Regions from separate parts of the Xenorhabdus bakwenae genome, predicted to be linked through region 2. Evidence: predicted binding sites of a transcription regulator. Region 2 holds the regulator's gene; the other holds the start of a gene.
The links. The regulator CRP, encoded in region 2, controls carbon source genes, mostly activating them, when cyclic AMP is high. The targets are predictions, from matches to a motif close to ATGTGANNNNNNTCACAT.

Region 1 (7,854 bases), 110 kb from region 2:
CGGCTGATACCTTCTGCGGCAATATCACCGACATAAGGGGAAAGATAATACGCAGGATCCCACTCTGACATATCCAGCAAAGCAGACCATTGTTGAATCACCTGCATGTCCCCTTCAATGACAATTTCCCCCCGGTTAATCAGGGTTGAAAGGCACTGGCGATCCCGTAGTTTGAGTAGTGCAGGGAGCGTTGCTTTCATCGAGCAATCCACAAGCTCTGACCATTGGCTCAAAACATCCACCCGTCTCTCACTGAATATCAGTATCAAGGGGGTTTCGATTTCTTTCAGTTTGATGGACAGTATCTTACCTGCCAGTCTCAAGCGGGCAGGTTTTAATACCGCTTCACGATATAACAGATGATTCAAGGTTGTTTCCAGAAAGGCCGTTACTACCGGAAACAACACCTTATCATTGGATGCCGCAGAACTCATATTATGGCTTAATGAGGGGGTTTCCATCTCAGAATTTGAATCCTTTGTGCAGTGCAACAATTCCACCAGTCATGTTGGTGTAGTAAACCTGGTCAAAGCCCGCCTCTTCCATCATGCCTTTTAACGTTTCCTGATCAGGGTGCATACGGATGGATTCTGTCAGATAACGGTAACTGTCCCCATCATTCACAACCATCTGACCGATTCGGGGCAGAACATGGAATGAATAAACATCATAAACCTTACTTAACGGTGCCAATACAGGTTTAGAAAACTCCAGCACCAACAAGCGTCCGCCTGGCTTAAGTACCCGATACATGGAACGTAGTGCTTTTTCTTTATCCGTGACATTACGCAAGCCGAAAGAAATAGTAATACAATCAAAATGGTTATCAGGGAAAGGCAGTTCTTCGGCATTGGCTTGAACATAACTGACATTACCTACGATACCGGTATCGCGTAATTTTTCGCGTCCCACTTTCAACATTGAGTCATTAATATCCGCCAGAACAACTTGACCTTTTTCCCCCACCATTCGGGAGAATTTTGCGGTTAGATCACCTGTTCCACCAGCAAGATCAAGCACCTTATGACCACGGCGAATACCACTTGACTCAATAGTGAAACGTTTCCAGATACGGTGAATGCCAAATGACATCAAGTCATTCATTAAGTCATATTTCGAGGCCACAGAGTGAAATACCTCTGCCACCATCTCTTTTTTTTGTTCTTTGGCTACGGTGCGGAAACCAAAATCAGTGGTTTCTTTTGATTGATCTGCCATGTTATTTGTCCGCTTTTTATTCAAAAAAATTTATAGCCAGTGTACCAGCCTTTCCAACAAAACCCTATCCAGACTTCACTCATTCACCTGCAACGATTGGAAAGATTTATCAATCAACTGTGAATCAATAGGACGTTTCACATCCACGCCTAAATCACGAAATGCTTCGGCCTGACTAATTAAATTACCTCTGCCCTCAACAAGCTTTTTCATTGCGAAATGGTAACTCGCCTGTGCTTTGTTAAGGCTTTGCCCCAATCCTTGCATATCATCCACAAACAACCGCATTTTGTCATACATTCTGGCGGCCTTATCGGCAATCAAACGCGCATTTTGGCTTTGATATTCATAACGCCACAAATTATTGATAATACGAACAGCAACCAGCAAAGTTGATGGGCTGACCAACATAATATTATGTTTCAATGCTTCATCAAGTAATTCTGGGGCCTGATTGAGTGCAACCAGATAAGCAGGTTCCACAGGAATAAACATCAAAACATAATCCAGTGATCGCAATCCGGGTAATTGTTGATAATCTTTTCGGCTCAGGCCGCGAATATGTCCTCTGATAGAGTTGATATGTTCCTGTAATGCCTGCGCCTGTTGTTCTTCGCTATCACTATTGAAATAACGTTCATAAGCAACCAGAGACATTTTGGCATCAATAATGACATCTTTTCCCTGTGGCAGATGCACAATCACATCCGGTTGAAAACGTTCGCTGTTTTCAGCCTTAAGATTAACCTGCGTATCGAACTCATATCCCTCACGCAAACCAGACGCTTCCAAAACCCGAGCCAATACCATCTCCCCCCAATTTCCCTGTATTTTATTGTCTCCTTTCAGGGCCTTTGTAAGATTAATAGCTTCTTTTGCCATCTGTGCATTGAGTTGCTGAAGATGACGAACTTCATGAGTCAAAGTATGGCGCTCGCGGGCTTCCTGCCCAAAACTGTCTTGTACCTGACGGCGGAATCCTTCAAGTTGTTCACGAAATGGCATCAGAAGATTATTGAGGTTTTGACGATGATATTCGTCAGTACTGCGTCGATTCTGATCAAAGATACGATTGGCGAGATTTTCAAATTGGGTACTTAATCGCTGCTCACTGTTGATCAATAAACGCTGCTTTTCCTCCGCAGCCAGTCTGGTTTCTTCAAGCCGGGTGCTCAGTTCTCGCAACTCAACTTCCTGCACACTGTTAATTTCGCGTTGAGCCAGTAACTCTTGGTTTAGTTGAGTGCATTCAGTACGCCAATAGTGGGATTGCTCCAGCTTTTCATGGCTAACAGCCTGTTGGCTATATAATTCACGCAGTGCCTGCTCTTTCTGCTGGATCCTCTGCTGAACAGAGAGCCAGACGAAGATCCCTCCGCCCAGCAATCCACCTAAACCACCGATCAGCATGTATAACCACTGGATATCCACTTATACACCCTCGCTAACATCATTTCTCACTAATACCATTTCTCGCTAACGCTATTCTTCATTAACACCATTGGCACTAAATTTCAGTCAACGTTTTCGATTCATTAGACTCAATGTAAGTTAAATAGATGCTGTATAAATGTCCAGAATATCTAATGGCTTTCTTTCAGTCTGCAAAGCGGCTCGCAATTATCCCATCCACTCTGCCAACCAACGCAGGCCAAATGCCCCTGGTGCTAAGATACCGAATGCCCAGATCAATGCAGACGCTAAATTAGCGAGCTGAAAATGACGTTTTGGCATGGCACAAATTCCAGCCACCAGCGGTACAACTGCTCTCAACGGGCCAAAAAAAACGCCCAATGAAAATGCCCCATACGCCCCATCGGTCAAAAAAACGATGTCCGCGAACCAACGTTTGAGGATGGCGGGAAAGCGGCCACATCTTGCCGACATTTTCTTTGTAATGGAAACCAAACCAGTAAGAAACCCAATCACCAAAGAAAGCGCCGGCGGCGGCAGCTAGCCATATTGGCCAGAAGGTTAATCCACTTTCACCAATCAATGCGCCTAACCCCAACAAAATGATCGTTGCTGGCAATAATAGGGAAATAAATGCCAACGATTCACCAAATGCCAGTAGGAAAATGATGGGAATTGCCCAAACTTCATGGTCTTTTACGAAGTTTATGATCAGTTCGATAATTTCATGCAGGCTCACATTAATCTTTCCTGTGTTATCAGTGGGAGGTTATAGGTCAGCCCTGAACAATCCGTCCAATGCTAACCTGATATTTTTATTCAAGAAAATAAGCTTGTAGTTTTTCACGCGCAGCGATATTGAGTCCGATATCTTTTTCCAGCCAAATATCTACGCTGCCATAATGCCGGTTAATACTGTTAATTGCTGTCAGCAGAAACTCTTCCCTCACTGAATAAACATAGGCAAATTTTTCGACCACACTTTCACGCATAATTTTTGCGTGTTCACTCAATAAATAGTCGCGGTATGGCGCCAATGTGATATTGGTCAACAAATAATCTTCCATCACCGTATCCAAATCAGCACCCAGTGCGAATAAAACCAGTGCAGAACCCACTCCTGTCCTGTCTTTACCCACCGCGCAATGTTGCACAATTCCGCCTTTCTCTGGTTGCAGCAATAATGTCGCTAACGTCTTATAAGCTGGATTGTTAATGGGTAACAATTCATATAAGCGAGCCATAAATACTTTCGCGTCGAATTGCTCCAGTATTTCTTTGTCTAACTTATCCAGATTAGCATCCACTTCTTTGGAAAGAGGATTAGCTGGAGCATGGTGATAATGCGCACCATTCCATATGCGATCGGGTTTATCCATAATTTCGCTGTTATCACGATAATCAATGATCTGCAAAAGGTTTTGATCGACTAAAAAAGCCTGATCGTTTTCTGTCAATCTGTCCAGTGATCCTGAACGAAATAACAATCCTGATTTAATTTTAGCGCCATTTTTCAGGGTGTTATTACCCAAATCACGGAAATTAATGCCACCATTCAAAGGAAGTAGTGAAGGATGAGATAGAAATGTTGTGGTCATAGTCACTCTTGTTGCGATTAAAAAAATAGTTAATAGAACAAACTATCTATTAGTACAGAATGTTATGACATTATCAAATTTTGAAATGAAGGGAAAATGAAGGGAGACAAAAGATAACAAAAACGATAGGGCCAGAATGCTCTGACCCTTGATGAAAAACTTCACAGCAGGCGACGGGCGGCCTCCACAACAATCCCCAGTGCATTGCTTTCCGTTTTTTTCAGCAGCTCAACATCGGGGATTTCCTGTTGGGTACGGTTAACGATCACACCGGCTACCATACCAGCCCGTAGTCCCTGACTTGCGCACATGGTCAGCAAGGTTGCTGACTCCATTTCAAAGTTCATTACGCCCATTTCTTGCCATTCTTTCATCGAACCCTGGAAACGGCGCACAACACGACCGGAATAAGTATCGTAACGCTCTTGTCCTGGATAGAAGGTATCGGAAGATGCAGTAATACCAACATGGGTAGCAGAACCCGATGCCTTTGCGGCTTCATACAAGGCATTTGTACACGCAAAATCAGCAACCGCAGGGAACTCCATTGGGGCAAAGTGCAGGCTGGCACCGTCCAAACGAACCGCGGCAGTCGTAACCAATACATCCCCTACATTGATATGTGGCTGAATCGCCCCAGTTGTTCCGATACGCAGGAAAGTACATACTCCTAACTGTGCCAGTTCCTCTACAGCAATCGACGTTGAGGGACCGCCAATGCCTGTAGAGCAGACAACCACAGCCTTTCCGTTGATTTCTGCACGCCAGGTTGTAAATTCACGGTGGGAAGCCAAATGGACTGGGTTATCCATCAGTCGCGCAATTTTCTCAACACGGTTAGGATCGCCGGGTACAATTGCCAGAGTTGCGCCTTGCAGGTCGCTTTTGGTAATACCTAAGTGAAACACATCAGACATAGCAAACTCCTCAGCGGGCATGATTCAAAATTTGAATACCTAAATTTAGTCAATACTCTGACATTTTTTAGTGATTAAAATCATCTTTAATTGATATTAAAAAGAAGCACATACATATATTTGTGATGATTATCACATTTAAAAAGAAAACGCCCTCTACAGGGCGCTATCCGCATAATAAGTTACATGATGAAATTAAGCAGTAATACACCACACAGTCCAATTCCCCAAGCAATGGTGGTGGGTATCGACCAGATGATAATCTGCTGTCTCACATTCTTAATGCCCATCATCCGGTTAACCACCCAGAAAAAACAATCATTGAAGTAACTGAAAAATAGTGTGCCCATCATCGCCGCCTGAGCCGCCACCAACATATTAACATCCGGTATCTGCTTGATAACCGGCGCAGAAATAGAAGCCGCAGTTATCATTGCCACTGTACCAGAGCCTTGAATTATGCGTATGAGCGTTGCAATGATAAATGGGATCAAGACCGGTGTTATGGGCAGGCTGGCAATATAATGCGCCAATATCGTCCCTGTTGAGCCTTCATTCAACACGGCGCCTAATGCACCTCCCGCGCCTGACACCAGCAAAATAATACCTACCGTTTTTAACCCTGTTTCCAGATGTTCAATCACTTCATGCTTACTAACGTTTGGCATTAAGGTATAAACCGCCAGTAATACACTGATTGCTAGCGCAATAATGGGTGATCCTAGAAAATCAAAAAGCTGAAAATAGAAAGCGTTCTCCTTACCGGCAAACCCATCCATTTTCCGTATCATTCCATTAATGACACCAATAAAAATCAGCATAATTGGCACGACGATGGGTAAAAGCGAAAGAAATAGACTTGGAAGTGATTTTTGCTCTTTCTCTTCCATATAACGCTGATGTACTTGTGGCAAATTTTCTGCACTTTCCTCTGTATCACCCAGTTGATATTGAGGATATTTAGTCTCCAACCACTTTGCATAGCAGGTAATACCCATGACACAGGGCACCGCCAGTATCATACCTGCCAGCATCATTTGGCCGATACTGACCCCGAATATTCCGGCGACACCAAGTGGCCCTGGTGTTGGAGGAACGATATGGTGAGTCACCACTAACCCTCCGGCCAGAGCAACCCCAAGGGACAATACATTGCGTTTACCTTTTTTCGCCAATGCCTTCACCAACGGATAGAGGATCACAAAAGCTGAATTCACAAATATGGGGATACTGACAATATAGCCGGTAATCGCCAAAGCCCATTCTTCGCGCCTTTTACCCAACCATTTAATCAGGCTATAGGCGATTTGCTCTGTTGCTCCCGATACTTCCAATATTCTCCCCATCATGCATCCCAATCCAATCACGATACCGATGTTACCTAATGTCGAACCAAATCCTTTAGCGATGACTTCAACGATATTATTCATAGTCAAGCCGCCTGATATTCCGGCGATTATTGCCGCAATTAGCATAGCAATAAGGACATGAACACGCGTGCGCAAGACCAGAAAAACCAGCGTAAATACCGCCACTCCCAATCCAATAATTGGAATATAAAACCCCATCACAAAACCTCATTAAAAATGGATAAATTGGAACATGCCATATTTACAATGCGTTTCGCTATCAGAAATCGATTTTTTCCAAGGAAAATTTCAGTCCAGACCCGGTCTGCTTTAAATATAATGAGCTGAAAAAGAGGTATTGCCGAGATAAAACGAATAGTTGCGGATCGGGCTTGTAACAGCGCGAAGGCAGCACCAGCATATGCATGATAGATTGGATTGAAGATCAGCGTTTGTCTGGTCTTATCGATAAGGTCAGCCAAACGCTGACGTCTCAAAAAATCTGGATTTAAAATCTGCGGGCATTGGATCTGTTGAAGATTAAGCGGCCAAGAAAACTCGCTTTTTCACCCGCTACATGAATCTGACTGTAGCGGGTATTTTCATCACTTAGTAAGTTTAAACTGAACAAATAAACTCTAAATTAGCCATTTAATGAAGAGCGTAAACGTGTTGCCGCTTCAACCATGTTTGCCAACGCTTGTCTGGTTTCTGTCCAACCGCGAGTTTTCAAGCCACAGTCTGGGTTTACCCACAAACGTTCAACCGGAATACGATCAGCCGCTTTGCGTAATAATGACTCAATCCATTCGACGCTGGGGACGTTTGGTGAGTGAATATCATACACACCAGGCCCTATCTCATTCGGATAAGAGAAATCTTCGAACGAATCCAGTAACTCCATATCCGAGCGTGAGGTTTCAATGGTGATTACATCCGCATCCAGCGCTGCAATGGACGGCATGATGTCATTGAACTCGCAATAACACATATGAGTGTGGATTTGGGTATCATCTTGCGCAATAGCTGCGCTCAATTTGAAAGCATCCACCGCCCATTCCAGATATTCCTGCCACTCTTCTCTGCGCAGTGGCAAGCCTTCACGCAATGCCGGTTCATCAATCTGGATAATGCCAATGCCTGCCTTCTGCAAATCATCAACTTCATCACGCAAAGCCAGTGCGATCTGTTTAGCGATGGTTTCACGGCTGATATCTTCCCTTGGGAATGACCAACAGAGAATGGTCACAGGTCCCGTCAACATGCCTTTGACTGGCTTATCAGTCAAGGATTGTGCATATGTCGCCCAGTTCACTGTTATCGCCTCTGGCCGACTGATATCGCCAATAATTACCGGTG
Region 2 (7,854 bases):
GGGTTATTCACAAAATAGACTTTGCTGAACTATGCGAATATAAAAGTTATCGGTAGATTTTCCCTCTATTCATCTAAGATACTCGTAAATGTAGGTAAATCTTTGGAACTTCACTCCATAGGGAATTACACTTAAGGCGTTTTGTTGTTATGAGTTTTATTGTTGACCTCAAAAATAAAGGAACCATTAATGTTTAAACGTATTTTTGTGTCGCTTATGGCTGCATGTGCTATCAGTGCGATAGCTGTCCCAGTATTAGCCGCTGAAACTCACGTGAAGCTGGTCACATCGGCTGGAGAAATCGAACTTGAGTTAGACAGCAATAAGGCACCAATGACTACCAGGAATTTCGTTGAGTATGTCAATGAGGGATTTTATAACAACACCATCTTTCATCGTGTTATCCCGGGCTTTATGATCCAGGGTGGCGGCTTTACAAAGGATATGAAGCAAAAAGCTACCCGGGAGCCAATTAAAAATGAAGCAGATAACGGTCTGCGGAATCTGCGGGGTACTATTGCTATGGCACGTACCGCAGATAAGGATAGCGCAACCAGCCAGTTTTTTATTAATGTGACTGATAATGCTTTCCTTGACCACGGGCAGCGTGACTTCGGTTATGCAGTCTTTGGCAAAGTGGTTAAGGGCATGGATGTGGTTGATAAAATTTCTCAGGTCAAAACAGAAAATGTTGGTCCTTACCAAAATGTACCGGCAAAACCTATTGTGATCTTGTCTGCCAAGGTTGAACCTTAACAGCTCGAAGACCGACATAATACGGTATTCGGATAATCATTACTGGTTGTTTGAGTACCGTTTGCATTCCCCTTCTCTCCGCCATTTCTACGTTGTTACATCATGCTGCATTATGGTAATGCGGTCTCCGTACCACTATTTTAAAAGTGCTTCTGTGGTATGATTAGCCCCCCATTGCTGTTAATACTGCTTTACCTGATTTTACTGTTATACAGAATGCATAATATCCCTCTGGGGTAGGGCAACTTATAAGACTATAATAATCAGTAGGATATACTCCTATGTTACTAATAATAGATAACTACGATTCTTTTACATTCAATTTATATCAATATTTTTGTGAGTTAGGGGCAGAGGTTTTAGTTAAGCGTAATGATGAGATTCAGCTTGAAGATATCGAAGATTTGGCGCCTACTCATTTAGTCATTTCTCCGGGGCCTTGCACACCAAATGAAGCAGGGATCTCGTTGGAAGCGATTTCACATTTTGCAGGGAAATTGCCCATCCTCGGTGTGTGCCTGGGACATCAGGCAATAGGTCAAGCTTTTGGTGCGAGCGTTGTTAAAGCTCGTGAAGTGATGCATGGGAAAACCAGTCTGATCCATCATAGCCAGCAAGGGGTATTTAAAGGATTAGATCGTCCATTGACGGTCACGCGTTATCACTCTTTGGTCGTTGCCGCAGAAACGCTTCCTGCTTCATTTGAAGTGACGGCCTGGAGTCAGCGCAATGGCGACGTAGATGAAATCATGGGAATACGTCACCGTACTTTACCACTGGAAGGCGTGCAATTTCATCCGGAAAGCATTCTGAGTGAGCAGGGACATGAATTGTTGAATAATTTCCTGAAATATTAGTCAGTTACCTCCATATTCCCTCATTCAGTGTTTTTTTATTTGCTCTTAAGTGATTTTTTATTCATATTTTATGAGTATTATTTCATTTTTCAAATGGCAAAGATAAAAATAAGGTGGGGGAAATGTCAGAAAATAAAGCAATAAAACGAAATACCTATGATCACGTGATGTTGCCCATTTATGCACCGGCGAATTTTATTCCTGTCAGAGGGCAAGGAAGTCGAGTATGGGATCAACAGGGTAAAGAATATATTGATTTTGCCGGAGGGATCGCGGTTCTGGCTTTGGGGCACTGTCATCCGGCTTTGGTGAACATCCTGAAGCAGCAAGGTGAAAAATTGTGGCATGTCAGCAATATTTTTACCAATGAGCCAGCCTTAACTTTAGCGCAGAAATTGATTGATGCGACCTTTGCCCAGAAAGTCTTTTTCGCTAATTCGGGAGCGGAAGCTAATGAAGCGGCATTTAAATTGGCACGTCGTTATGCGATTACTCGTCATCATCCGAATAAAACTAAAATTATTGCTTTCCATCAGGCGTTTCATGGACGCACCTTTTTCACTGTTTCGGTAGGAGGGCAGCCAAAATATGCCGACGGGTTCGGACCTAAACCTGCTGATATTGTTCACGTACCTTTTAACGATTTGGATGCCGTCAGGGCGGAAATCAATGATCACACTTGCGCTGTTGTTTTGGAGCCAATTCAAGGAGAAGGGGGAGTGACTCCTGCGACGATAGAGTTTCTGCATGGCGTGCGGGAATTGTGTGATAAACATCAGGTCTTGTTGGTCTTTGATGAAGTCCAGAGTGGAATAGGGCGCACGGGTAAATTATATGCTTACCAGCATTATGGCGTACAGCCGGATATCCTGACGACAGCAAAAGCGCTGGGGGGCGGTTTTCCCATCAGTGCAATGTTAACGACAGATACAATAGCGGCAGCAATGGAAACGGGTGCGCATGGAACGACTTATGGTGGAAATCCACTGGCTTGTAGTATCGGTTGTGTCGTACTGGATATCATCAATACGCCAGAAGTGATGATGGGCGTGGAAAAACGGCACGATAGGCTCATTCATGCTCTGGAAAAACTGAACCAAAAATATGGTATTTTCCATGAAGTTCGTGGAAAAGGCTTGCTTATTGGCGCCGTATTGAAAGCTGAATATCAGGGCAAGGCCAGAGAGATAGTGCAGCAAGCGGCGGAATCGGGATTGATGTTATTAAGTGCAGGAGACAGCATCTTGCGCTTTACCCCATCATTGATCATTCCTGAGGACGAAATTACAGACGGCATGATGCGGCTGGAAATGGCGGTATCCCGCTGGTTAAACAAATAAAAGTAAAAAAGCCAGTGCGAAGTAACGGGCTGCACTGGCTGAGTTTCTGGTTTATCGGGAATTAACGTGTCCCATAAACGACGATGGTTTTGCCATGTGCAGAGATCAGGTTTTGATCTTCCAGCATTTTCAGGATACGGCCAACCGTTTCACGGGAACAACCCACAATCTGCCCGATTTCCTGACGTGTGATTTTGATTTGCATACCATCAGGGTGAGTCATTGCATCAGGCTGTTTGGCCAGATTGAGCAATGTCTGGGCGATACGGCCTGTAACGTCCAGAAAGGCTAAGTTACCTACTTTTTCGGAAGTGGTTTGTAGGCGACTTGCCATCTGGGCAGATAAACGCATCAGAATATCAGGATTGACCTGAATTAACTGGCGAAATTTCTTATAGGAAATTTCAGCCACTTCACAGGCACTTTTGGCTCGCACCCATGCAGTACGTTCTTGCCCCTCTTCAAACAATCCAAGTTCACCAATGAAATCTCCCTGATTTAAATAAGAGAGAATCATCTCCTTACCTTCTTCATCTTTTATTAGAACAGCAACTGAACCTTTAACAATATAGTAAAGCGTTTCTGCTTTCTCGCCTTGATGAATAAGCGTGCTCTTGGATGGATATTTGTGAATATGGCAGTGTGACAAAAACCATTCAAGAGTTGGGTCTGTTTGTGGCTTGCCGAGAACCATTCGCTTTATCCTCTGTTGTTATTTCTGCCTTTATGATGTGAGAAACGGTAGTTCCTCTTCAGGCTGGCTTGATAAAATCAATAGGTTAACAATTAACCTGCTGAAAAACTGACAAGCGGGAATTTTATATGGATTATAAAGATGTCAAAATTTAGGTATATTGTCTTAACCATATACCTTGTCAGTCCCTACTTGTAACCTTGTTTGTAACACAGGAAAGCGTTTCTGTCTTCTCCTGTATCGCTTCAGCCTATTAAACTGACTGCCAGATTATCAGAAATCAGGCAGAAGAGTTGGTTTTATTGATTTTACATTTATAAAAGGGAAAAAATTATGTTACCAAAAATGGCCTATTTATTTTAATAAAACAGGTAACATTATTTTTTGTTACCTGCCTTATTAAAAATTAAATGGGGATTAAATTACGAGATTTTTTTGCCTTCCAGTAATTGTTTAACAAGCGGTGCCATAATTAATTCCATTGCCAGCCCCATTTTTCCACCCGGAACGACGATAGTATTTAGGCTGGAAATAAATGAACCCTGAAGCATAGCGAGTAAATAAGGAAAATCAATTTGAGTGAGACCACGGAAGCGGATCACGATAAAACTTTCGTCCAGCGAGGGGATCGCTTTGGCAGAGAAGGGGTTAGAGGTATCAACAGTAGGGACACGTTGGAAATTGATGTGGGTACGTGAAAACTGAGGAGTGATGTAGCGGATATAGTCATCCATTGAGCGGACAACGGAATCCATGACAGCTTCTCTGGAATGCCCACGCTCACCGGTATCACGGATGAGTTTTTGTATCCATTCTAAGTTGACGATAGGCACAACGCCAATCAACAGATCAACATGACTGGCGACATTGTGTTGTGGCGTGACAACACCACCGTGCAGTCCTTCATAAAATAGGACGTCCGTATTTGATGGCAGAGGTTCCCACGGTGTGAAAGTACCGGGTAATTGGTTATAGGGGACGGCCTCATCATAGGTATGGAGATATTTTCGGCAGCGGCCATTGCCCGTTTCTCCGTACTCAAGGAATGTCTTTTCCAGCATACCGAAATCGTTAGCTTTTGGCCCAAAGTAGCTGATATGTCTGCCTTGTTCTCTTGCTTTCCGTATCTCGGCATCCATTTCAGGACGAGTATAACGATGGAAACTATCCCCTTCTATCAGTGCGGCTGTTACGTCAAATTGTTGGAAAATCTTGCGAAAAGCGACACTGGTCGTGGTTGTTCCTGCGCCACTGGAACCAGTGATTGCGATAACGGGGTGTTTGGCAGACATGAACAGACTCCTTAATCAATAAAATTGGCGAATCAGTCAATTAGAATGAATAAAACAAACCGAGCTTTACGGGCGGAACATCGCTTTAGACAAGATATTAACGGTTCCATGTAGTTCAGACCATACCAGCAGAACTTCACCTCGCTCAAGTTGACGTTTGACATCTTGCACTTTTTGTTCGAGCGTTTTTTCCTGTTCGCCGTAATCAGTACCTTCCCGCAAGACAAAGTTTTCAATTAAGTTGTGGAGTGTATCGGCTTCCAATTGTTGCCACGGGATAATCATTGTGATTGCTCCTGAAAATACGGTAATTCATCATTGGGGAACTTAGCCAGTGCTAATGGAGTTGTAGGCCGGGATTCATAATGAATTGATTTCATGATTAGTTATCTTGTATGTGAAATAACATACTGTTATTTTCTTGAAAAGAAATGTCAACCACCTGGGTGGGAGGGGAATCTACCCATGACTTTAAGCCTGATATTCTCGCTTAGTATATTTATGTTTATTTCCGCTGTCACACCGGGTCCAAACAATTTGTTACTGACATCATCGGGAGCTAATTTTGGAATTCGCCGTTCTATCCCGCTTTGTCTGGGCATTATTTTGGGGATGCAGACAATTTTGCTGCTGTCTGCGTTTGGTGTTGCTGCGTTACTGCTGATTTATCCTGCGTTACATACGGGCCTGAAAATACTCGGATGCCTGTATTTATTCTGGCTAGCCTGGAAGACAGCTACTTCGCATTATAAGCGGCTGGACACCATAACGTCGGCAGGAGAGCCAATCAAAATTTATCAGGGTTGGCTATTGCAGTTCTTGAATCCAAAAACCTGGTTGATGGGATTGGGCGCAATCAGTAGTTACAGTCTGGCTGGAGAGCTGTATAACTATTCCATTTTTGTTATCAGCATCGTGATGTTAATCGTCAATACCCTTGCTGGTGCAATCTGGCTGGTTCTTGGCTCACTGATTGGTCAGTTACTGAGAAGCCGCCGCGCGTGGTTTATCTTCAATGTCGCAATGGGAGTCCTGACGGCGGCTTGTGTGCCGTTAATCTGGTTTGGTTAAGTCAATATTTTTGCATCTGAAAAATAGCGTTAGTGAAGCCCATCCTGTCAATGGTATTGAGTATTAATGATTATCGGTCTATTGAGATCGCTGGCCGGATAAGCCCTTGGTGTTCTGCCAGTAACGTTGTGGCTTCTTCGGCGCTGACACCCGATAAAATCATGACGATTGCGGTCTTGCAATGACCACCACAGGCGTTCAAGGCATGTTCTGCCATTTCTCTACTGCACTCCGTGGCGGCCATGACAATATTTTTCTGGCGTTCGATTAATTTGGCATTGGTGGCGTTTACGTCAACCATCAAATTACCATATACCTTGCCAATACGGATCATGGCACCTGTCGTGATCATATTCAGTATCAATTTTTGTGCCGTGCCTGCCTTCATACGGGATGAACCCGTTATCACTTCTGGCCCTACGACGGGCGTGATGGCAATATCAGCTAATTGCACCATTGAGCTGTTTGGATTGCAGCTGATACAGGCGACAGTAGCACCAACTGATTTGGCATATTCCATGGCACCTAATACATAGGGGGTTCGGCCACTGGCTGCGATCCCGACCAGAACATCTCTTTGATTAACGTGTAATGCCTGAAGATCTTTTGTACCTAATTGCCGATTATCTTCCGCATTTTCGACAGCGTGCAAAATGGCTTGATGCCCTCCGGCAATTAAGCCGATTACCTGTTCTGGTTTTGTACCATAAGTGGGTGGACATTCACTGGCATCCAGGATGCCTAAGCGCCCAGATGTGCCTGCTCCACTATAGATTAAGCGCCCACCCTGACGAAATGCCTCGGCAACTTTATCAACGACACGGGCAATTTGAGGCAGTGTTTTTTCAACGGCAATAGCCACTTTTTTATCTTCATCGTTGATAACACGGAGCATATCGAGAGTTGAGAGTTGATCAATGTGGGTACTGGCGGGGTTACAACTTTCTGTTATCATATTGCTCAAGTCGATTTTCATCATTTATCTGTCATATTTTATTGAAATTAAGAAGTGAATTATGTACGTCAGATTATCTTACTGAGCGTTTAATAGAAAATATACACCAAAATAGATTAAAAACACGATTTCCCGCTTTTTATTTTATATCAACCCAACTTCAAAATACGTGTTATATTTCCCCGCGCAGCGGAGAAATATAAGGCCTCGCGTCGTCTTGTGGATTGCAGCTTGAAGCTTGAAGCTTGAAGTTTATCGAGTATATATCGGAAAAATTGTCGATACGATGTTTGAAGGTGGTTTCTTAGATGACTAAAAATTAACACGTTTTATCCATAAAATGAAAATTCAATACAGAGTATTCCGATATAAAAAAAGAGTAAAAAATCGTTAAGAATAAGTATGCATTATCACTATCAACACACTATAAAGCCTGTCATTGCCGTATTGCTATTTTTTAATGTCACATCTCCTTATTAACACGTAATAAGAGTGAATATTAAAGTGATCATAAAATTAAAATATGGAAGAGCGATTAATGATATAATGGATGTAAATTATCTGCTGTTTGTTACATTATCCGAGTAAGCCAGATGTATATGCTTTTCTTTATATTCTTCAATTAAATTATTCACACAATAGTTTCACAATATGATATTTTAACTTTCATAATCTCTGGTATTTGATTTGGCAGATTCTCAATAAAGAAAAGTTATCCATTGTGGATCTGTTTATAGGTTATGTCTCGATTGTTTTTAACCTTAAGAAATAATAATGACTCTGTGGTTTAAAAAATGAAATGGAATGATAAATAATATCGTTAACAAGGAAGATATCCACATTGCCAGAATAATTAGTTACTATTGAAATAATTTTTTAATGAAATTAA

Region 1: udp (uridine phosphorylase) is a predicted target of CRP. The motif match lies at 5,267-5,284, and genes of this name have one in related genera.

The regions. Positions count from the first base shown of each region.
Region 1 covers NZ_CP119194.1:3,355,999-3,363,852, reverse strand. Annotated here, with positions in the region: gene ubiJ (ubiquinone biosynthesis protein UbiJ) at 1-461, opposite strand, end outside; gene ubiE (bifunctional demethylmenaquinone methyltransferase/2-methoxy-6-polyprenyl-1,4-benzoquinol methylase UbiE) at 463-1,218, opposite strand; gene rmuC (DNA recombination protein RmuC) at 1,294-2,628, opposite strand; partial or broken gene PXH59_RS16695 (DedA family protein) at 2,839-3,370, opposite strand; gene PXH59_RS16690 (tyrosine-protein phosphatase) at 3,447-4,229, opposite strand; gene udp (uridine phosphorylase) at 4,391-5,146, opposite strand; gene PXH59_RS16680 (GntP family permease) at 5,329-6,714, opposite strand; gene metE (5-methyltetrahydropteroyltriglutamate--homocysteine S-methyltransferase) at 7,139-7,854, opposite strand, start outside.
Region 2 covers NZ_CP119194.1:3,242,479-3,250,332, forward strand. Annotated here, with positions in the region: gene ppiA (peptidylprolyl isomerase A) at 190-756, shown strand; gene PXH59_RS16205 (aminodeoxychorismate synthase component II) at 1,038-1,613, shown strand; gene PXH59_RS16210 (aspartate aminotransferase family protein) at 1,736-2,953, shown strand; gene crp (cAMP-activated global transcriptional regulator CRP) at 3,015-3,647, opposite strand; gene PXH59_RS16220 (phosphoribulokinase) at 4,070-4,939, opposite strand; gene PXH59_RS16225 (YheU family protein) at 5,006-5,224, opposite strand; gene PXH59_RS16230 (LysE family translocator) at 5,405-6,010, shown strand; gene murQ (N-acetylmuramic acid 6-phosphate etherase) at 6,081-6,986, opposite strand.